DNA from 4 places in the Bacillus sp. FSL K6-6540 genome. Region 1 is predicted to be linked to each of the others. Evidence: riboswitches for the same ligand, from Rfam matches in the RefSeq annotation. Region 1 holds a riboswitch; each other region holds the start of a gene.
What was found. A riboswitch is a leader RNA that binds a small molecule or an ion and turns the genes downstream of it on or off. The one in region 1 is predicted to bind cyclic di-AMP.
Positions count from the first base shown of each region.

Region 2: linked by a shared signal. The riboswitch ahead of MHH82_RS19895 (C40 family peptidase) and the one ahead of MHH82_RS00140 (G5 domain-containing protein) in region 1 are both predicted to bind cyclic di-AMP.
Region 3: linked by a shared signal. The riboswitch ahead of MHH82_RS02215 (hypothetical protein) and the one ahead of MHH82_RS00140 (G5 domain-containing protein) in region 1 are both predicted to bind cyclic di-AMP.
Region 4: linked by a shared signal. The riboswitch ahead of MHH82_RS27745 (TrkH family potassium uptake protein) and the one ahead of MHH82_RS00140 (G5 domain-containing protein) in region 1 are both predicted to bind cyclic di-AMP.

Region 1 is NZ_JBBOXH010000001.1:27,451-33,078, forward strand. Features, by position in the region: gene MHH82_RS00130 (HD domain-containing protein) at 1-1,152, shown strand, start outside; gene MHH82_RS00135 (TatD family hydrolase) at 1,249-2,013, shown strand; cyclic di-AMP (ydaO/yuaA leader) riboswitch at 2,219-2,433, shown strand; gene MHH82_RS00140 (G5 domain-containing protein) at 2,703-3,890, shown strand; gene rnmV (ribonuclease M5) at 4,077-4,622, shown strand; gene rsmA (16S rRNA (adenine(1518)-N(6)/adenine(1519)-N(6))-dimethyltransferase RsmA) at 4,626-5,510, shown strand; gene yabG (sporulation peptidase YabG) at 5,626-5,628, shown strand, end outside.
Region 2 is NZ_JBBOXH010000001.1:4,528,590-4,534,217, forward strand. Features, by position in the region: gene MHH82_RS19890 (stalk domain-containing protein) at 1-930, shown strand, start outside; gene MHH82_RS19895 (C40 family peptidase) at 1,051-1,527, opposite strand; cyclic di-AMP (ydaO/yuaA leader) riboswitch at 1,531-1,664, opposite strand; gene MHH82_RS19900 (hypothetical protein) at 1,927-2,454, shown strand; gene MHH82_RS19905 (ROK family protein) at 2,759-3,712, opposite strand; gene MHH82_RS19910 (copper homeostasis protein CutC) at 3,748-4,434, opposite strand; gene MHH82_RS19915 (leucyl aminopeptidase family protein) at 4,465-5,628, opposite strand, start outside.
Region 3 is NZ_JBBOXH010000001.1:515,226-520,853, reverse strand. Features, by position in the region: gene kdpB (potassium-transporting ATPase subunit KdpB) at 1-767, opposite strand, end outside; gene kdpA (potassium-transporting ATPase subunit KdpA) at 790-2,469, opposite strand; gene MHH82_RS41600 (potassium-transporting ATPase subunit F) at 2,500-2,568, opposite strand; gene MHH82_RS02215 (hypothetical protein) at 2,727-3,137, opposite strand; cyclic di-AMP (ydaO/yuaA leader) riboswitch at 3,267-3,435, opposite strand; cyclic di-AMP (ydaO/yuaA leader) riboswitch at 3,976-4,148, shown strand; gene MHH82_RS02210 (hypothetical protein) at 4,285-4,749, shown strand; gene MHH82_RS02205 (proline dehydrogenase family protein) at 4,899-5,628, opposite strand, start outside.
Region 4 is NZ_JBBOXH010000001.1:6,182,089-6,187,716, forward strand. Features, by position in the region: gene MHH82_RS27735 (LysR family transcriptional regulator) at 1-237, shown strand, start outside; gene MHH82_RS27740 (potassium channel family protein) at 274-948, opposite strand; gene MHH82_RS27745 (TrkH family potassium uptake protein) at 965-2,305, opposite strand; cyclic di-AMP (ydaO/yuaA leader) riboswitch at 2,369-2,513, opposite strand; gene MHH82_RS27750 (CPBP family intramembrane glutamic endopeptidase) at 2,804-4,492, shown strand; gene uvrC (excinuclease ABC subunit UvrC) at 4,464-5,628, opposite strand, start outside.

The sequences.
Region 1 (5,628 bases):
TCTTTCCTGACCTTTCATGGAGCAGAGCACAGCCGATTCTCCCATTCTCTTGGAGTCTATGAAATTACGAGAAGAATCATCTCTCAATTCGAACGGAGAGGGTATTCCGATTGGCCTGCCGAGGAACGGCAAGTTGCGCTCTGCGCGGCGCTGCTGCATGATGTAGGGCACGGGCCTTTTTCGCATTCCATAGAAGAAGCTTTTCATATGAACCACGAGGATTGGACATGCCGGATCCTGCTCGGAGATACTTGCGTCAATCAGGTACTTCAGGAGCTCGGTGCCGATTTTCCCGAGAAGGTCGCCTCCGTTATTAACAAAACCTACGATAAGCCAATTGTCATGAATCTGGTCACTAGTCCGCTGGATGCAGACCGGATGGATTATTTGCTAAGGGATGCTTACTATACGGGAGTCAATTATGGAACGATTGATATCGACCGAATCTTGCGGATGCTGCGGCCGTACCGCGATCGGGTCGTCGTGAAGGAATCGGGCATGCACGCGGTGGAGGATTATCTCATGTCGCGGTATCAGATGTACTGGCAGGTGTATTTTCATCCCGTCACCCGAAGCTCCGAAATCATCCTGCGCCAAATCTTTCGCCGGGCCAAGGAGCTGCATGACCGTGGATATGCTTTCCGTTTCATGATCGAACCGCTTCCTGCGTTGTTTTCGGGGAACATTGGCGTACACCAATACTTGCGTCTTGATGAAGCCTTGATTCAAACGGCCTTTCTGCAATGGACGGAGGAGGAAGACCCGCTTCTTAGCGAATTATGCGGCCGTTTCATGCACCGAAAGCTCTACAAATATGTAGAAATCGACAACATCGATCTGGAAACCATCGACGGGATCCGCCAAGCGTTCCGCGCGGTGGGGCTGCATCCGGAATATGACCTGGAGATTGATTTTCCAACGGATCTTCCTTATGATAAGGTTCATTCCGATATGCCGCTTAACGAGAAACAGATTCTCCTTCTGGACCGGCATGACGAGCTGAGGGAAATCTCGGAGGTATCCGATATCGTACGCTCGATCAGCGGCATTCATAAAGGGCGGTACCATCTTTATTATCCGGAGGAGAAGGTGGGCCCGCTCCTGGGTCAAATGCCGGAGACGATAGCCGACGTTTTCAAACAACAGTATTAAATCAAGCAAAACAGGACAACCGTTAATCCCCTTGCATTCAACCAACTAATGGAAAATAGACGACATAGAAACGACAGGAAGGAGAGTGTGGATAGTATGCTGTTCGACACGCACACTCATATGGACGCTCCCCAATTCGACGAAGACCGGGAAGCTGCAATTCATCGGGCGCTTGAAGCCGGCGTTACGCGGATGATCAATATCGGATTTAACCGGGAGACGATCCCGACCACGATGAAGCTGGCTGAGACTTATGATTTTATATATGCAGCGGTAGGCTGGCATCCTGTAGATGCGATCACCATGGAGGATCAGGACCTGGATTGGATCGCCTCTTTATGCAGTCACGATAAAGTGGTGGCAATCGGGGAGATCGGCTTGGACTATCATTGGGATACGTCCCCCAAGGAAGTGCAGCACCGCGTGCTTCGGCGCCAGATCGGGCTTGCCCGGGAATTGAACATGCCCATTGTCATTCATAACCGGGATGCGCATGAAGATATCGTTAACATTTTGCGTGAGGAAAAAGCCTCTGAGGTCGGCGGTGTCATGCATTCCTTCTCCGGAAGCTGGGAAACGGCCAAAATGTGCCTGGATATGGGATTCCATATCTCGTTTGGGGGGCCGATAACGTTCAAGAATGCGAAGCAGCCCAAAGAGGTTTTGGCAAAGGTTCCGCTTGATCGATTATTGATCGAAACGGACGCGCCTTACCTGACACCTCATCCCTTCCGCGGGAAACGAAATGAGACCGCATATGTAAAATTGGTGGCGGAGGCGGCGGCCGAAATTAGAGGGTTGTCCTATGAGGAATTGGCCCAAATTACCACCAAAAATGCACTGGAACGATTTGGTATTTAACGAAAACAAGAGCAAAAGCCATGAAAAAGGGAGCATTTTCGATTAATTAAAGTTTTTTAATCAGAAAAGGCGTTGATATTACAATATTTTAACCTTTTACTTGAGAAAATGTGGTTGAATGTCGCTTTACAACCTGCATACAAACAGGATATCATCTTTTCAGTGATAAGAAGCTGCGATGTGCAGATCGCAGCCGAATATTTCATGAACCGTCTCGCTTAATCTCCGAAATTCTGGAGAACGGGGGAACCGATACTGCGGTGCATACTGGTCTGGATGCACGAAGCTGTATTTGATTTCTTTTTCGGGTCTTTGGGGTGAATTTGAAGGATCTCGCCATGAGCGGGCATCCGGATATAGGGCGTCTCTCTTACGTCCGAACCCGACAGCTAACTCCGTAAGCGAAATAAGAGGGGAAATCTCGTGCATACCATTTCCATGATTTCATTCATCAGGAAGCCACGTTAGAGCCTCTAGTACTCTTTCAATGGCTTCTTTTATTTTTGAATAATGGAGACGGGTCCATCATACTCTTGGTAAACAGGAGGTGATGGCAAATGGACGGAAGACGGGAATTGACGCAGGGTGTAGATAGATAGCAGGGCGCCCTGTGAGAAAAATTGCTATAGTCACGTCAAATGCATTCATGCGTTTACCTAGACGGCGGGACTATGAAGGAGGATGGAATAGTGGGCATTTTTCAACCTGAAGAAACCCATGAATCACAATCATCCAGCATGTCTTACGCATTGAGATGGAAGCATGACAATTTGCGTCAACTGATGTTGCTCGGCGCCATGGGTGCCGTTACGGTATCACTTCTCATATCGTTGGTTGTACATGACCAGGCAGGCAAGGAAGTTCAGCTTGTCGTCGACGGCCGGGTCACTACGGTGGAAACACGTGGATCGTTGCTGCAGGAATTGCTGGATGAGCAAGCGATCACGTTGAGTCCCCAAGATCAAATTTCGATGCCCCTGAACGGCGCAATCCGGGACGGAGACCGAATTATTATTGACAGAGCTATTCCAGTCAACGTTACGGTAGGCAGCAAAACCAAAACCATATTTACATCCCAGGATACAGTTGATCATGTACTCAAAGAGGCTGGCGTTACGATCCAGGGTGAAGATATAGTACAACCGTCGCAAGACACGAAGCTGACCAGCAATATGAATATCAATGTCGTTCGCGTCACGAAGCAGAAAGTTAAGGAAACGGAAGACCGCGAATTCCGCGTGATCAAGACGGCCGATCCATCGCTTGAAAAGGGCGATAACCGCGTCATTCAGCGGGGCGAGTCTGGTCTTATGGTGAACCATTACGAGAAGGTCTACCACAATGGCAAGCTGGTTTCCAAGACGAAGGTCTCCCAAGAAATCGAACGCAGAACGAAGGATAAAATCATTGCCGTAGGCACGAAAAAAGTGGAGAAGCCTGTTATCGTCCAGGCGGCAGCCACCGATGTAAAAGCTACACCAGCTAAATTGTCCGGCACGAAAAAAGTAACGACCGCCAAGGCTGTGGAGAACAACGTGGTTTCCCGCGCAGGCGTTGATTTTAAATACAAGAAGGTATTGAACAACGTGTCGATGACCGCGTATTCCGCCGAACAGCAAGGAATCGGTACGCGTACCGCATCCGGCACACGCGTTACGGAAGGTCGCACCATCGCCGTTGATCCTAATATCATCCCGATCGGATGGTGGGTTTACATCGAAGGCATCGGCTTCCGCCGTGCTGAAGATACGGGCGGCGCCATCAAAGGCAACAAAATCGATGTCTATTACGATTCGTTGAAATCGGCCATGAATTTCGGCCGGAAGAGCGGCCGCACCGTTTACGTGATCGGTCCGGTTAAACCTGAATTGAACTAGACGCATGAATTCCAATTTACTTTGCCATTCTAATGCTATACTATTTAGCTTATAATATATGATGATCAAGAAGAGGGAATATTTCCTCTTCTTTTGTTTTGTAAAGACCGGAGTAATCAAGGCTAAACGGGTTGAGCCTTAACGTTGTACAGGCCTGCTCTGCTTGGGAAGGAAGAGAACGAACGAATGATTAAAGAAGTGATTGTCGTGGAAGGCAGGGACGATACCGTTGCCATTAAACGGGCCGTAGAAGCCGACACGATCGAAACCGGCGGTTCAGCGATCAACAAGCAAATCCTGAAGCGCATAGCGCTTGCCCAGGAGCGCAGAGGCGTTATCATATTGACGGATCCTGACCATGCGGGTGAACGAATCCGCAAAATCGTGGATCAGGGCGTACCCGGCTGCAAGCACGCCTTCATTCCGGAAGCGGATGCTACAAGGAAAGGGGATATCGGCGTAGAGAATGCCTCGCCAGAGGCGATACGGCGCGCGCTGGAGCGGGTTCACACGTCTTTTGAGGGTGGAGAGAGCCTGATCAGTTTGGAGGATATGCTGGAGGCAGGATTATCGGCTCACCCGGAGGCTGCGGCAAGACGGATGGCGATGGGTAATCTGCTGGGCATCGGATACTGCAACAGCAAGCAGTTCCATAAACGATTGGCCATGTTTCAAATATCGCGGGAAGAATTTCTGGCAGCACTTGCACAGTTGGAAGAAGGGGGCGTTTAGCTAATGAGTCGGATCGAGGATATATCAACACCAAGACGGACGAAGGAGATCATCTCGCGCCATGGATTCTCCTTCAAGAAGAGTCTGGGCCAGAACTTTCTCATCGATCAGAATATTTTGTATAAAATCGTGGAAGCTGCAGGACTGGATGAAGATAAGGGCGCGCTCGAGATCGGACCTGGCATCGGTGCACTGACGGAGAAGCTGGCGCAGACGGCAGGAACCGTCACCGCGGTCGAAATCGATCAGCGCCTGATTCCCATCCTTAGGGAAGTCCTGGAGCCCTACGGGAACGTGAGGGTTCATCATGGGGATGTGCTGAAGGTGGATCTTCACGAGCTGTTCCGTCAAGATTTCGCGGACGTATCGAAGGTAAGCGTGGTTGCCAATCTGCCGTATTACGTGACGACGCCGATTCTCATGAAGCTGCTGGAGGAGAAGCTGCCGCTGGAGAACATCGTGGTGATGATTCAGAAGGAAGTGGCCGAACGGATGGCCGCTGCACCGGGAAGCAAGGATTACGGAAGTCTCAGCATCGCCGTTCAATACTACAGCGAGCCTAAGCTGGTCTGCATCGTGCCGCACACGGTGTTCATTCCGCAGCCGAACGTCGAGTCGGCCGTGATTCGCCTGGCGGTCCGGGAACAGCCGCCGGTCCGCGTGGAAGATGAACGATTCTTCTTCGAGGTGGTCCAGGCTTCATTTGCACAGCGACGGAAGACGATTGCCAACAATCTGAAGAGCCGGTTCTTCCCGGGTGAGGGACGTGAACGGCTGGAGCAGCTGCTGCAGGAAGCAGGGATCGAGCCTTCACGGCGCGGAGAGACGCTTAGCATTGAGGAGTATGCGCGGCTTAGCAACGTGCTGTTTGGCGCCAATATCCGTTGACGCAGCCGTTCAGGGAGTCTCTGGAGCTTACGCATGGCCTCCGCGCGATAAATTGGCGCTGAACAAGAACCAATAGTCACAGTAGCCCATACCATAGGGTAGGGGTGATGTTGTGATG
Region 2 (5,628 bases), 4.5 Mb from region 1:
CCTGTCCAGCGGGAAGGCCGCGTTCTGATTCCGCTCAGCTCGTTCAGCAGCCAATTCGGCGTTAATGTCGGCTGGAATCAGGCGACTCGCACGGTCTCCCTCGTGTCGCCGCAGCGCGAAATGCATCTAAGAGCCTTTTACGCTTTGCAATCTTTCCAAGAGCGGGATCTCGTAGCATCCATGAATTCAGTCGCCTTCGGCTGGAGCCGCATTGATCGGGAAGGTCAGTTTACGCTTCAAGGCGACGAATACCGTCTGCCTGCGGCGGCCGGGGACGTGACTCCGCAATCGATTGTTGCGGATGCTGCGGACCGGGAGATTAAACCGTACCTTATGGTTTACGCTTTGGACGGAAACGGCGAATTAACCAAAGTCCTCAGCGACAGCAGCCTTCGCCAAAAGTCCATTGAAGGCATCACGACTGCGGTGGCGGATAACGGATTCGGCGGCGTGGTGCTTGATTTCGAAGGGCTCGGTTTTAAACTGGATGCCGCGAAGCAGCAGAAGCTGCTTAATGATTACGTCAAGCAATTGAAAGCCGCATTGCCGAGCGACATTGCTCTGTCCTTAGCCGTTCCGCCATTGAACAGCGCCTATAAAGGCTATGATTACAAGACGCTGGCCTCCCTTGCCGATGATCTCATCGTCATGGCGTATCAGTACAATCCGGTTGGCACCAAAGCCCAGGTTCCTGAACCCAACAGTCTGGTGGACCAAGCCATTCAGCAGGCACTTCAGGCAGGCGTTCCTAAGCAGAAGCTCCTGCTCGGCATCAGCGTAAGCAGCGAAACCGCCACATCCGTCGACGATAAGCTCGGCTTGGCCAAGCGCTATGATCTGAAAGGTGCCGCCTTCTGGCGTCTGGGCTTGTTCCGTTCCTATAATAATGGCATGGAAGCCGCCGTGAATGCCTCTGTCGTAAAGGAATAATCTAGTGAATCTTTTCGCAGAATCCCAAATTATAATCTTCCATAAAAAAAGAAAGCCTGACAAGATCATCTCTTGTCAGGCTTTCCGGTTATGTATCGAACTCTAAACTGCGTATTCCAATTAGCTCGCGCTTCCTACCAGTTTAGCATAGTTCTCTTGACTCAATACACGGCGCGCCGTAACATAACGCGGTTCGTAATAGGAGTCGCTAAGCTTGCTGATTCTTACGCCCTTGCTGCTGGAAGCATGCGCAAATTGTCCATCTCCAATGTAAACGCCCGCATGGGAAATGCCGCTTCCGCTTGTATTGAAGAATACCAAATCTCCGACTCTCAGGTCCTCGCGATCCACATGAACCCCGGCTTTAGCCTGACTCTGGGAAGTGCGTGGAAGGTCCAAGTCGAAATTTCTAAACATATACAGAATAAATCCGGAGCAATCAAATCCGCTTGTCGTTGTTCCGCCCCATTTGTAAGGCGTTCCTACCAATTGCTTCACTTGATGCTGAAAATTCGGTTGTTGATCAGCATAGGCTGATACGGCACCAGAAGAAAAAATAATTGCAGACCCAAGCAATGTGATGACAAATTTCTTCAAAATACGTTCTCTCCTTCGATGCCTACGGAGTTAGCTAAGGGTTCGGTTGAAGGTTCCCTATACTCTCTATGGTACAAGAATAATTCACCCAAGACGGTTCCCCCGTTTTCACAAACGAAATTCGGCAAAATTCATTAACATTTTGTAACCTTCTCTTAATATAGTATACAAGCAAGGATGCTGTCAATAATATCCTAGAAATCTATCACTATATGTTAATCAATGTCGTATAGGCTGAAAATTTTCATGTTTTTTCATTATGCCATCTCGTATACTCATGACAATTATGTAACACTCCATCGAACCTCCGGCGACGTTTTGTTAATGGGCATGCAACTTTTTTGCAGTTCGGAACGTTTACATATTCAGACAAGAAATCAAAGAGGTGATCCTTCGCTTATGAGTCAAATTACGATGGCTGAAGCTTTGGCAGTCCGGGCAGCAATCAACCGTCTCATGAATCAACTGATGTCGGAACGCTTGAACAACAGCAGCACGATCATTGAAAAAGGGGAAACGGCGGAGTATCCTGCACGCAGCGTGGATGCCATTACGGAAGAGATCGAAGCCGCCGCAGCGGATTACAGAAAGCTGGATCTGCTGATGGCAATCTCCAACACGACGCAGACCATTAGTTGGAACGGCTCCGACATGACCATCATGGAGGCGATCGAGCTCGCCAAACAAATGCGCAGCGATATCGGACAGCTTGCCCATCTCGGCTCCCGCAAGAAGCTGGAGCGCCAGAGCGGCCGGGGAAGCGGAGATGGCGCCGTAACGCTGTTTAACGTGGCCTTATACGATCCGGAAGCTTATCAGGCGCAGGCGCGCAAGAAGGAACGCGAAGTGACCAGGCTCTCCTCACTGATCGAGCATGCCAACCATACGAGCATGATTACGTTCGACGCATCAAAATACATGGAATAGCGGAAGCCGCCGGCTCCAAGCCTGCAGGCCGCCTCGCGTGCGGGTTTGGAGCCGGCGGCTTCCGTCGGCGGGCGGGAAAGTGCGGGCAACCGCTTATTGTTTGTCGGATACAAACAAACCTAATAGGAAACCAAAAACTCGACTCCAGTGAAAACGGATGACGGCTTACGGTTTACGCCTATCACCTGTCACAAGTTACGGACTTCGCTTACGCAAATATGATCGCTCCGTTTCCCGCTCTCTTCATGAATAATCAGAAAGCCGCCCTTGAGGGCGGCTTTTGTTGCCTTTTCTTACGAATATATTATTGGAACAAGGCTGCGGCTCCCACCAGGCCAACATCGTCCCGCAGTCCCGCAGGAACGATCTCGTAGGTTCCTAGATAGGACGGCATGACCAGCTTATCCGTCATTTCCCGAAGCTGCGGGAAAAGAAGCTCGCCTGCTCTGCTCACACCCCCGCCAACCACGATGCGATCGGGGTTGAAGCTGTGAATGACGTTAACCAGTCCAAGCGCCATGTAATAGACGGCACGATCGATGACCTCCACTGCGACGGGGTCATGAAGACGTTTAGCCTCGAATACATGCCTGGCGTTCACGCCTCCATCGGCTGCGGCCAGTTCAGAAATAACGCTGGTCTGGGTAAGCATCCGCTGGGATGCTGCCAGGCCGATGGCCGTTCCTGAAGCAAACACCTCCCAGCAGCCATGGCTGCCGCAATTGCACTGCGGACCGCTAGGATCAATGATATGATGCCCAAGCTCCCCTGCAAAGGAATTGCTGCCCAGAAACAGCTTGCCATCCAGCACGATGCCTGAACCGATGCCTGTGCTGAGCGTCACGTAAACCATGTTCGTCGACCCTCGGCCGGCACCTCTTACATATTCGCCCCATGCGGCTGCATTGGCATCATTCAGCACTTGTACTTCCGTATTCAGATCTCGTTCCATCCAGGCTTTGAGAGGGACGTTGGTCCATTCCGGCAAATTCGTGCCGTGAATGACAATGCCCTCCCGGCTGTTAACCGTTCCCGGCGAAGCCATGCCTACGCCTCGAAGCGGGTGGCCGCCCGACACGCTGCGAATCATGTTCGTAATTCTCGCGACCACTTCCTCGGCCGTACGCGCTCCGGCTGTCTCCATTTGCTCCCGGTTCAGCAGCTGTCCTTCGGAATCAAAGAGCGCTGCCGCGATCTTCGTACCCCCAAGGTCAACGCCAACCACAAATTCTTGCTGTTTATTCAATTCGGTTTGCAATTTTTGTTCACCTGTTTCCGATAGGTTTGCTACTTCTATTGATGTAAGCTGTCAGCCAAGGATCGCAGTTCAACCGGATCAATGGGCTTCAGCCCTGATCGGCCATACCGGACAGCTGAGCCGAAATGAACCTCGCTCACGCCGGTCTGGTCGATGAAATCGCGTATGATTTCCCACTTCAGGCCATTCCCGGCCAAAATCTTAAGCCCGGTGCCTGCGGCTTGTTCCACAAGCTCGCGAATCCTCGGGATCGCTTGCGGTGCCGGCTGCGGTCCTCCCGACGTCAAGACGCGGGTGACGGCCGGATATTTCTGCAATGTACGCAGCCCTTCGAATTGATCCTCCAATTCATCAAAAGCCCGGTGGAATGTCACCTGCATATCGCCCGTCCATTCCAGCATTTGGGCCAAGGCGGCCTCGTCGATCTTTCCTTCCGGAGTCAGCATGCCAAGGACCACGCCAGCCGCACCCGCCTTGCGGATCGCCTTAACCTCCGCAACCATGGTTGCTATATCCAGCGCGTTATACACAAAGGATCTGCTATGGGGCCTTACCATCACATGGACCGGAATCCGAACGGCTTTCACGACCTCTTCCACGAGACCGATGCCCGGCGTGAGCCCGCCTTCGGTGATCGCCGTGATCAATTCCAGACGGTCCGCGCCATTCTTCTCGGCTGTGATGGCATCGTCCACGCATGTTGCGATAATTTCAAGCAGCATGTTCTTCACTCCTTACTGTCGTTGGTTCGCTTATGCAGGGCGAAACTGCTTCTCCACATAGTCCGCCAGCAGCCTGGCTCCATAGCCGGTAGCCCCTGCCGCGGAGTGAGGGAATTCCCGTTTATACTGGACCGTGCCTGCCATATCGATATGCACCCATTTCATGGTCTCCGCCACAAAATGGCGGATAAACAACGCAGCCGTTATGGCACCTGCCAAAGTCGACGTGCCGACATTCCTCAGGTCGGCATAATCGCTTCTAAGCTCGGATTCATACTCGTCCATCAGCGGCATGGGCCATAAGCGCTCTCCGTTGCGCTCCCCGATCTCAACCAAATCGGCCGTTATCTCTTGATCGCCCCAAATGCCGGCAATTTCCAAGCCCAATGCCGCACCGACATTGCCGGTAAGAGTTGCGATATCGATCACCTTGTCTGCGTTAAGATGGGCCGCGTGCAGCAGCGCGTCCGCAATGATCAATCTTCCTTCCCCATCAGTATTCGCCACCTGAACGCTCAAGCCGTTCGGATAGTGAACGACGGAAGAAGGAAGCATCGCATCCGGCCCCGATAAATTATCCGCTACGGCGATCAATGCCGTAACCCGTACCGGAGATTTCCGCGATACCAGTATATCCATGGCGCCCACGACGGCGGCTGCGCCGCCCATATCCATGCGGGCATCGCTGATGTCTCGGCCGATCTTAACGTTCATGCCGCCCATATCAAAGGTAACGCCTTTGCCGATAAGCACGATATGAGGGTATTCCTTCCCGGATTCCGCTCCATTGTAGGAAATCTCGATCATGGCAGGCTCGTATTTGCTGCCGGCACCCACGGCGATCAGTCCGTTCATCTGCCGGTCGTGAAGCTCTTGACCGCGGTATACATGAAGGTCTACGGGCGCTTTTTTGAAACGATCCTCAACGACCGCAACAAACGCCTCCGGATTTAACGTCTCGGGTGATTCATTCACCAAGTCTCGGGTGAGCTGCGTTCCTTCGATCCGGATTTCCGCCGTCCGGATGACGGCTTCCATATCTTCACGGGAAAGCCCTTCCCAATCATCTTGTCGAAGATGAAGAGACAGGGCCTGTAGATTGGCCGTAACCCCGCGATGCTTATTGAATTGATACAATCCGTACAGCCAGCCTTCCAGCCACGCTTGGAGCTCTTCCTCCGCCGAGATACCTGG
Region 3 (5,628 bases), 490 kb from region 1:
AGCAGCGAGATCAGCACCGGAACGGTCAACTCGATGCCAAGATACTTCGCGATCGGTGCCAGCGTCACAACCACGATCAGGAAGATCAGCGTTAAGACGATCAACAGCGTATTCAGCGCAATTTCGTTTGGCGTCTTTTGCCGGGAGGCCCCTTCGACCAGCGAGATCATCCGGTCGATAAACGATTCCCCCGGATCGCTCGTAATCCGGATGCGGATCGTATCGCTGACAACCCGGGTCCCCCCCGTGACCGAGCTGAAATCGCCGCCGGCTTCTTTAATGACGGGGGCGGATTCCCCGGTAATCGCCGATTCGTCAACGGATGCAAGGCCCGCAATCACTTCCCCGTCCCCGGGAATCATCTCGCCCTGCGCGACCATCACGATATCTCCTTTGCGCAGAGCCGTGGACGACACGGATTGTACCCCGCCGTTCTCCATCACTTTGCGAGCCGTCATTTCCTGCTTCGACTGCTTAAGGGAATCGGCCTGCGCCTTGCCGCGCCCTTCGACAAGCGCCTCTGCGAAGTTTGCGAACAGCAGCGTGAACAGCAGGATGACGAATACGGTCAGGTTAAATCCGATACTGCCCTCGGTACCGAAATAGGACGGAAATATCGTCATAAGCAGCACGACCAGAGTCCCGGCCTCCACGACAAACATGACCGGATTTCTCATCATCAGGACGGGATTCAGCTTCGTGAAGCTTTCCTTCAGCGCCTGACGGACCATCTCTTGGGACATCGCTTTTTTTCTCGTATTATTCATGGTAATAGGCCACCTTTTCTATTTAACGAATCGTCAGATGCTCGGCAATCGGTCCCAGCACCAGCACAGGCAGGAAGGTCAAGGCACCGATGATCAGGACCACCGCGATGAGAATGCCTGCAAAAAGCTTATTATCTGTCCGGAACGTTCCGAGCGTCTCGGGAACCCACTGCTTCCGCATCAGCGAGCCGCCTACAGCGAGCAGGGCAATCATCGAAATGTAGCGCCCGATCAGCATGACCAGTCCGGTGCTGATGTTCCAGAACGGCGTGTTATCCGCAAGGCCCTCAAACCCGGAGCCGTTATTGGCAGCGGATGACGTGTATTCGTAAAGCACCTGCGAGATGCCGTGAAAGCCCGAATGGGCAATGCCCGCCTGTCCCGCATCCGTCATGAGCGCGAGCGCCGTCGGAGCAAGGATGATCAATGGGTGTACCAGAATGACAATCGCGATCAGCTTCATCTCCCGGGCCTCGATTTTTCTGCCGAGAAATTCGGGGGTACGGCCAACCATAAGACCGGCCAGGAACACCGCCAGGATCGCGTACATGAGCATATTCATCAGCCCGACGCCTTTTCCGCCAAAAACGGAATTCAGCATCATCAGGGACAGCGGCGTAATCCCGCCGAGCGGCGTGAGCGTATCATGCATGTTATTGACCGACCCGGTCGTAGCCGCGGTTGTCACCGTCGTAAACAGGGAGGATTGGGCGATCCCGAACCGGACCTCTTTGCCCTCCATGCTGCCTTGCGAGGCGTCGATGCCCAGCTGGTTTAATGCCGGGTTGCCGTTGGTTTCCGCAGCATAGTTCAAGGACAGGAAGCCGATAAACAAGGTCATCATTACCGAGAATATGATCCATCCCTGCTTGCGGCTCTTCGCGAACAAACCAAATGTGTAAGGAAGCGCCGCCCCAAGACTCCACATGGACAGAATCTCGATCACATTGGTCAGCGGGGACGGGTTCTCGAACGGATGCGCCGAGTTGGCCCCCATAAAACCGCCCCCATTGGTGCCCAGATGCTTGATCGATTCGAGCGCAGCCACCGGGCCCACCGCTATTTGCTGCTCGCTTCCTTCCAGCGTCGTGACGCTGAGCGTAGGCTTCAGGGTCTGCGGCACCTGCAGCGCCACCAGTACCATCGCAATGATGAAAGCAGCCGGAATGAATACACGGGTATGCGCCTTAACGAAGTCCTCAAAAAAGTTGCCGACGGTCGTGCCCTTGCTGGTCACCGCCCGGATAAAAGCAATCGCCACGCACAGCCCGGTCGCTGCGGACGTAAACATCATCATCGTAATGACGGCCATCTGGGCCAGATAAGACAATCCCGACTCGCCGCTGTAATGCTGAAGATTCGTATTGGTCATAAAGCTGATAATCGTATTGAACGACAAGGTTGGTTCCATATGGCCGATACCGCTCGGGTTCAACGGCAGCACTTTCTGCAGCCGCAGAATCAAGTAGCCCGCCGCAACCAGCACGATATTCGTTAACACAAAGCTGACGGCATATCCTTTCCATGTCATCCCCTTGCGTTCTTTTAAGCCGATCAGAGCAAAGATCCGTTTCTCCGCCCAGGAGAACCATCTGTCCGTTCCATTGCTTTCATAACGAAACACCTGATATAGATAAGTTCCCAGCGGCTTGACCAGCAGCACCAGAACGAGTATAACGATGGCAATTTGTAAAATGCCCATGACGAATGCCTTCCTCCTTCAGCCGTTTCCCTAGAATTTTTCAGGGTGAATCAGCGCATAAATCAAATAGAGAAAAATAAAAATCGTGAATATCAACATGATCATCACGGCTGATCAGCCTCCGGTTCCGAAACCACGCGCCCGCACCAGGACATAAACAGCATGAGCAGTCCGTAGGTTCCTCCCAAAATGAGCACCATAACTAAATCCTGCATGAATGTAACCTCCCCTAACTCTTGTGGCGTCAGTCCAAACGCTTAGCTCATTACGGATGCCATCAGAAAGGACACCTGATGATGATTCGTATGAAGCACCACATCGGCACCCAGCCCTTTGTATATCAAGCGCGGATTGCCGGAATGGGTGATCACGTAAATCGACTCCGAGGTCCATGTCCGGCAGATCCGTAAATAGCGGCAGCACAGATTCAAGCTGCTTTCGAACAGAAACACCTTGCTGACGGGAAACTCGGGAATGATCCAGGTCTGCTCGTCTCTTGTATCAATCAAAATGATGGGTCTGCAGCCCAGTTCTCGCAGCCTCTGCTGCTCAGCCCGGTTGTTGGCTATGGCCGCAAACGGAACACGTTTGTGAATCAGCTGGCGGACGAATTCCTCCCCGGCCTTGTTCGGCGCGGATACCAGGATGAATTCCTGTGGTTTCTCCATCTTCGTTTCTCCTCCTAAGGTCAGAAAGAGAAGGCAACAACAAAGAAGCCTGCGGAAAGAGAAGAACTCTTCCCGCAGGCTTCTTACAGGCCACGGTGAAATACACCGTGGCCCAAGTCCACGACAATCGTTGCCTCTCTCGATACGCTTACGAGGTTAGCTGACGGATTCGGGCGTGAGAGTCGCCCTACCCATAGACCGTTATCTTGTCTACAGGATTCACCCCAGAGAGATCAGGTTCATCTCCCGACTGGTTCCCCCGTTCCTTTTCCATTCAAGGACTCAGCGAAAATTAAAAACGAGTAGCATGTTATTCTATTAGCCATTGACTTGTCATCCAGACTGGGCATAACAGCACAGCAACAGGAGGTTCACGCGGTGAGAGTCGCCTCTACCTTCAAATCTCAGCAAGGCCCATGGTGCCTTCGCCATCGATCCATAAAGAGCTTAGGGGCAGCTCTCACACTGCCTTTAAATCTATATGGAACGACTGTCCGTATGCCTTGGTCGTTGGTGACCGTCAATTCATAGTTCGTATCATACGTCCGGCCCTGCAGGATGTAAATGTGAGCAAAAACACATCTGGCGTTATGTCGAACAGGAACCAAGCTGTATTTCGTCTCTATCTTCCGAATACTGCTCTATACTATGTATTTCTCTTGTTTCCTCTTATTTATCGCAATCCAACGAGATACTGAGATTTTGCCACGATAATAGATGACACGACCGATTGTACGCGTTTTCTTTTACCGTTTTCATCACATTTCGGAATCTATTCGTCCCATACGGTCATTTACTTTTCGTTTCCTCCGGCGTATGATTCATCCATCTATTCGAAACACGTTATACGCCGAGCTCCCGACAGACCGGGAGACGGGGGAACCAAAGTCACCAGTCTTCGATTGGTGAATGGGGTGAATCCGCTGCGCCTAGGATCGAAGGGCCCAGTGGTAGGGTGCTCTCAGTCCGAATCCGTCAGCTAACCTCGTAGGCGCGTTGTTGAGAGAGAATACCATCCAAGCTTTGGCATAGCGGCCGCCGGAATTGGGGCTCTAACCATAAATAGGCCTGGAGAGCGGGGTTTCTCTGCTCACCAGGCCTATTTGCCGTGCATATAACATTCTTATAAAGGAGCGTAGATCATATCATGACGAAACTCATCGAGGCAGCGCTTACACCCGTCATCGAAACCGCAGTGCCTGCATTAGGTGGAGAGACTATCCGCCATATGGAGATATTTCGTTTCGACCGGGGCTCGGCCGAACGCTTTATCCCATGGAGCGATCATGGCTGGAACTGCGGCTTGTTCAAAGTCAGCTGCAAAGACGCGGCAGGATATGTCGAATATGCCCTGCCAAGCACGAGAGAATTTTCGGACCTGGTCCGCTGGGCATCCGTCTTCTCAAGGCTGAGAGGCATGTCCGTGACTGAGGCCATTCGCTATGCCCGAAAGCAGCAGCAGTGGGGACCCGCACGGATGCAACTTGCTGTATCAGCCCTCGCCGATCTGGAGATCAACCTGCATCGGCACATCACCCGAGAGCGGTTAGGCGGACTGCCGCTGGAGCACTCCTTCCTTATGAATTGCTCGGAGGGGTATTATCATTTCTAGGGGCAGCAGCTACAGAGAGCTACTGTCCCCGTTTCCTTTGGATTGGGCACTTCTAAGCAGCCTGATGTTTTTTGAAACCATGAAGAACCCCGTCAAAAAGCCACTTATTTCATCAGGCATTTTGACGGGGTTCTGCAATCGGATCCCGCTCACTTGAACATATTTTTGAGCACCATCATCAGGTTGGCCGGCTTCTCTGCCAGCCTCCGGGTGAAATACGGGTACCACATCGTTCCATAGGGCATATAACACCGGATACGGTAGCCGTCCTGCGCAAGCGCTGCTTGATCGTTCATCCGCAGTCCATACAGCATCTGAAATTCATAGTCCTGTTTGTCTATGCGGCTCTGCTCGGCAAATACCTTCACCCAGTCGATGATGTTGTCGTCATGCGAGGCAATCGCGACGTAGGCTCCTTGGTCAAAATGCATTTTGACCAATTTCTTGTAGTTGTCAATGACCTCCCGCTTCTGCTGAAAGGCGATGGTTCCCGGCTCTTTGTACGCGCCCTTTACTAGCCGTAAATTAACGCCGGCCCTTAACAGATTCTTCACGTCCTCCTCCGTACGGAACAAGTAGGCCTGCATCACGGTCCCCACATTGGTCAGCCCCTCCTTATGAAGGCGGAGCGTCATATCGATGGTTGCCTGGGTATACGGCGAATCCTCCATGTCCAGGCGAACGAAGTTGCGGTGCTCTTTAGCCTTTCTTACCACCGACCTGATGTTTTCGTAAGCCTTCTCGGGGTCCAGGGCCATGCCCATCTGCGTCGGTTTCAAGGATACGTTCGATTGCACTTCGCGCCTCCCAATCCCTTCCACCAGCTTCAAATATTCCTCTCGGTACCCGGCCGCTTCATCCAGCGTCGTAATGCCCTCC
Region 4 (5,628 bases), 6.2 Mb from region 1:
AGGCTGATCCCGACCTGCAAGGCGGCCGCGCTGCTGCCCAAATCCTATCTGAGGCCGCAGCTGCTGTCCGATAACGGGCTCGTCGACATTCATATTCCGGCACTCATCGAAACCCGGCGAACGACTTCGCTGATCTACGGTCAAGCCTCGGAGCTGAGCAAGGCGGCCAGCCGCTGGATCGAAGAAACGGAGATCCTGTTCCGCAAGCTGGAGGAAGATAAATCGAAAAAAAACTGACGATATTTCGCAATCGTCAGTTTTTTTCTACTATATTTATTTTTCGAGCATATTCACGACTTCGGACTCAAAGCGGTCCACGTTGTCATTGGAGCCGATGACGACCATAATATCGCCGGAGTTCACGACGTCCATGGCCGTCGGAGCAACGATAATGCCGGACTGTTTATTCAGCGCCACCACGCTGACGCCGTACCGGACCCTCGTATTAAGCTCGCTCAGCGTTTTTCCGTCCATGCAGTCCGTGACCGTCATCTCCACAATCAGATAATCCTTGGATAATTCGATATAATCAAGCAGGTTTGGCGTCACGAGCTGGTGCGCTACCCGGATCCCCATATCCCGCTCGGGAAAGATGACCCGGTCCACGCCAAGCTTCTCCAGCGCCCGGCCGTGCAGCACCGATATCGCCTTGGCAACGACCATCGCGACACCCAGCTCTTTCAACAGGATGGCGGAGAGGATGCTCATCTGAATGTCGTTCCCGATCGCAACGATTCCGCAGTCGAAGTTGCGGATGCCGAGCGATTTAAGCACTTCCTCATCCGTCGCGTCCGCCACCACCGTATGCGTCAGCAGCTCGCTCATATCCTCGACGACCTCTTCGTTCCGGTCGATGCCGAGCACCTCATATCCCTGTTCCATCAGCTCCAGCGCCAGACTGGCGCCAAATCGCCCCAAACCGATGATTGCAAATTGCTTTGGTTTCATGTCTCTCCTATACCCCTTATCCAATTATCATTTTGCCTTCCGGATGACGATATAATTCTTTACCCTTTTTCGGCCCCAGTGCATAAGCAAGCGTCAAAGGCCCCAATCGACCCGCAAACATCGTAAGGCTGATCAGGATCTTGCCGAACACGGTCAAATCGGGCGTTAAGCCCATGGAGAGACCTACCGTACCGAAGGCGGATGTCGTTTCGAATAGAATCTCCAGGAAGTCCCCTTCCTCTGTCGTCGACAGAATCATCGAGACGGTTAGAACGAGCAGCAGGGCCAGCAAGGCAATGGTCAGTGCCTTCAGCACCCGCTCCTGGGCCAGGCGATAACGGAACATGACGATGTCTTCCCGCCCGCGCATCATCGCAATGACCGCCCCTACCATAATGGTAAAGGTCGTGGTTTTGATGCCGCCGCCGGTTGACCCTGGAGATGCTCCGATAAACATCAGGATGACGATAAAAAATTGCGTTGCCTGTCTGAGCCCCGTAATATCTATAGTATTCGCGCCCGCCGTACGCGGCGTTACGGATTGGAATAACGCGCCGAAGAATTTTCCGCCCCAGTTCAGGGAACCCAGCGTTCTCGGATTGGTAAATTCAAATATGAGAATGACGATAAATCCGACCGCAAGCAAGGCAGCCGTCATCGTGAGCACCACCTTGGAGTGCAGGGAGAGCCTCCGCTGTTTTCGATAATCGATCAGATCGGACAGCACAATAAATCCAATGCCCCCGGAAACAATCAAGAACATCACAACGAAGTTGACTACCGGATCGTATACATACCCGGTCAAACTCCGAAAATCGCCAAACAAATCGAAGCCGGCGTTGTTAAACATCGTCACCGCATGAAAAACACCGTAATAGATCGCCCGGCCCAACGGCATATCAAACGCCCAACGAACCGATAAAAGGACTGCGCCGCAGGCCTCGATGACGAGCGAGTACAGCAATACTCTGCGTATCAGCCTTACGATACCTTCCATCGAGGACTGATTCATCGCTTCCTGTAAGATTAGACGGTCTTTGAGCGATATGCGTCTCTTCAGAACCAAGGCGAATAAAGTAGCCATCGTCATGAATCCGAGCCCGCCGATTTGAATCAGCAGCATGATCACGACTTCTCCGAAGGAACTGAATGTCGTTCCCGTATCCACTACGACCAGGCCCGTTACGCACGTTGCCGAGGTCGAAGTGAACAAGGCGTCAGTAAATCCAAGCGGTTCGCCCGTCGTCGTCGAGATTGGCAGCATTAACAGCCCGGTCCCGATGAAGATGATGGCCGCAAAACCAAGCACGAGAATTTGGGGCGGAGACAATGTAAGCCAGTTTAATTTAGCGTTCAATCGGACACCTTCTTTAAAAAAATCAACGAAAAAAGACACTGGAAAACGCAGTGCCTTTCGGTCTGGTTCCTGTGCAACAGCCTACGAGGTTAGCTGACGGATTCGGGCATTTCCACAGGTCGCCCTATTCATTATTCCGGGAATAATGAAATTCACCCCAATTACATGGTTCCCCCATTTTCATTACGAAATTCGGCTGGAATATTCGGTTCCTTCAAGCATGATGTGATTATAACTCAATCCGTTACGTAACCCAATGCCGTTTTTCGCCCGAAATATCTTTAAAAGAGCGCGAATTGGGCATATTCAAGAATACAAGCGTAGGGTTCTCTAACGTTTTCGAAACCTTTCATTCATTTTCATCGATTTATTTCAATATTCCGATAATTGGGATAAGCTGCTTATGGCTTTCATACTATGTTATATTGACTCTATGCGTTCTTAATCAGGCATATCGAATACCAGTGGGAGTATCAACTTTCTTAGAGGAGGAATTTCATGAATCGTGCAAGAGAGCCCTTGAAGCTGAAGCCCAATCTGAAGCAGCTCATCGCGCCTGCCGCAGTCGGCCTGATTCTGTTCCTATTATTTCAGGTATTTCCGTGGGCGAATCCGGACGATGCCGAGATGGCCTCACCGGATATCATTTCCAAGGAGCAGGCTCGGCAGGCAGCTTCAAGGTTTGCTCAGGAGCATCTGCAGTTTGCGGCTGCGGACACGGACGAAGCCTTGGTTACATATCAATCCAAATCGGAACTTTACGGATATCTGGCGAAGGAGAAGAGACTTTCGGAATATAACAAAACCTATGAAGCCAAATATCCCTATGACGTATACCGCGTTCGCTTCAGCGAGCCTGGAGGCGATGCCCTCAATGTGGACGTGCACATGCAAAATTCCGGCATCGTCGGATTCTCGTATGATTATGCCCGTTCCAGCTTTGATCGGATCGAGCTGAACAAGGGCGAGATTCAGAGGCAGATGCTGCTCGTCGTTGAGGACGGCATGACATTGGCCGAGAAGCAGGCGCTGGCGGAGCCATGGCTTCAGCGGGCGGGTTATGACCTGTCGAATCTGGAGCTGGTTACGAAGGAGGGGGATCCCCGTCTCAAATATGTGGACCCTGAATCCAGGATCGGGGACTCCAGGCTGGAGCACCGCTTCACCTTCGAGCAGGGGAAATTGCGCTCTTATGAGCCCTCCTTCTCGGTGCCAGCCGCCCACTCTGCTTATGTCAACAAGCAGACGCAGGATGCCACCCTGCTGACGCTCGCAGGGTACGGCCTGTTCACCCTAATCCTGGGCATTCTTGCGATTGTGTACAGCGTGAAGACCAGGGCCTACACCTCGTTTAAGCGCGGCCTGTTCTTATCGGCGCTGCTGTTCGTCATTCAAATGCTGAATACGTACAATCTGATTCCCGTTTTCAAATCCGAAGGCATGTCGCAAACCGGCGTGCTCGGGATGATGATTTTCTATGCCGTCTATTCGCTCGTCTTCTCCGCCCTGCTCTATTTCTCCCTTGTCGGCGGCAGCGGGCTGTGGCATAAAGAAGACGGGCTCAATCCATGGCCGCGCGCCAAAGAACCCGGATACGGGCATTACGTGCTGGACAGCATGAAGCTGGGGTATATGTGGGCCTTCATCCTGCTTGGCGTCCAATCCGTCATCTTTATCGGTCTTGGTCTGACCCTGAATACATGGTCCACCACGGATGCGACGCAATCGCCTTACAACATGCTGTATCCTTGGCTGTTTCCGTTGATGGCCTGGCTGGCCGGCATATCCGAGGAGGCCGTGTACCGGCTGTTCGGCATCAAGATGGTGAAAAAGATCGTCCGCAATACCTTTGTCGCAAGCTTGATCACCTCGCTCATCTGGGCGCTGGGACATACGCTCTATCCGATATACCCCGTGATCTCCCGGCCGATTGAGCTGGTCATCATCGGTTTGCTGTTCAGCTACATCTTTTTGAAATACGGGTATTTGGCTGCGATGTTCTCCCATGTCATCTTCAACAGCATCCTGATGGGCATCAGCCTGATCATGCTCAAAGATGCCGCCAACCTGCTGACCGGCGCTTTTTACATGGTGCTTCCGGCGATTGTCGCCTATGCGATTTACCGTTTCAACCCGACAAAAAAAGAGAAGCCGTATGTCACGACTCCTCCTCACGAAGTGCATTAAGAATATCCGTTGCTAATTTTTCACCGATGGAAAGGGGCTTGAAGTCTTCGACTGAAGCCTCTTTTATTTTTTTGACCGAGCCAAAATGCTTCAACAGCATTTTGCGGCGCTTCTCCCCGATGCCCGGAATCGAATCCAGCTTGGACGTCACCATCGATTTCCCGCGCTGCTCGCGGTGGAAGGAAATCGCGAAACGGTGAACCTCATCCTGAATGCGCTGGAGCAAATAGAACTCCTGACTGTCCCGAGGCAGCGACACCGGCTCCGGCGGATCTCCGACCATCAGCTGCGCCGTTTTATGCTTGGCATCCTTCACAAGCCCGCAGACCGGGACGAACAGCCCGAGTTCATTCTCCAGCACGTCGATGGCTGCTGAGATCTGTCCCTTCCCCCCATCGACGACAATGAGGTCCGGAAGCGGCAGGTTCTCCTTCAATACACGCTCATACCGCCGCCGGATCACTTCACGCATCGTATCGTAATCGTCCGGCCCCTGCACGGTACGGATCTTATATTTGCGATATTCCTTCTTATCCGGTTTTCCGTTGGTGAATACCACCATGGCCGATACCGGGTTGGAGCCCTGAATGTTCGAGTTATCAAACGCCTCGATCCGGTTAAGCGACTGGAGGCCAATCACCTCGCCCAGATTGGCCGCTGCAACCGAGGTCCGTTCTTCATCGCGCTCAATCAAGCGGAATTTCTCGTCCAGGGACACCTTCGCGTTATCCGACGCCATGCCGACCATCTGTTTCTTCAAGCCCCGCTGCGGCACGTGAACCTTCACGCCCAGCCATTCCTGCAAGGCAGCAGCGCCCCCGGCAGCATCCACGAGACCCGCGGCCTCCGCCTGCTCCGCCTGGGCTTGGACAAGGACTTCATGCTGTTCTTCGGATATATCCGTGGTCAGCTTCTTCTCCGTTTCCGCGGCTTCGCCTGCGTTACGGGCACCTTGTTCCCCGGCGCTTCCGGTTGCCGTCTCGGAGCCGGCCTCCTCTGCCAGCAGCGGCCCCGGCAGCAGAATTTCCTGCGGCAATGCGGGATTATCGCTGTAATACTGGGCTATGAACGACATGAAATCACTGTGCGCATCCCCGTAGAACGGAAAAACGGACTTGTTGCGCTGCACCATTTTG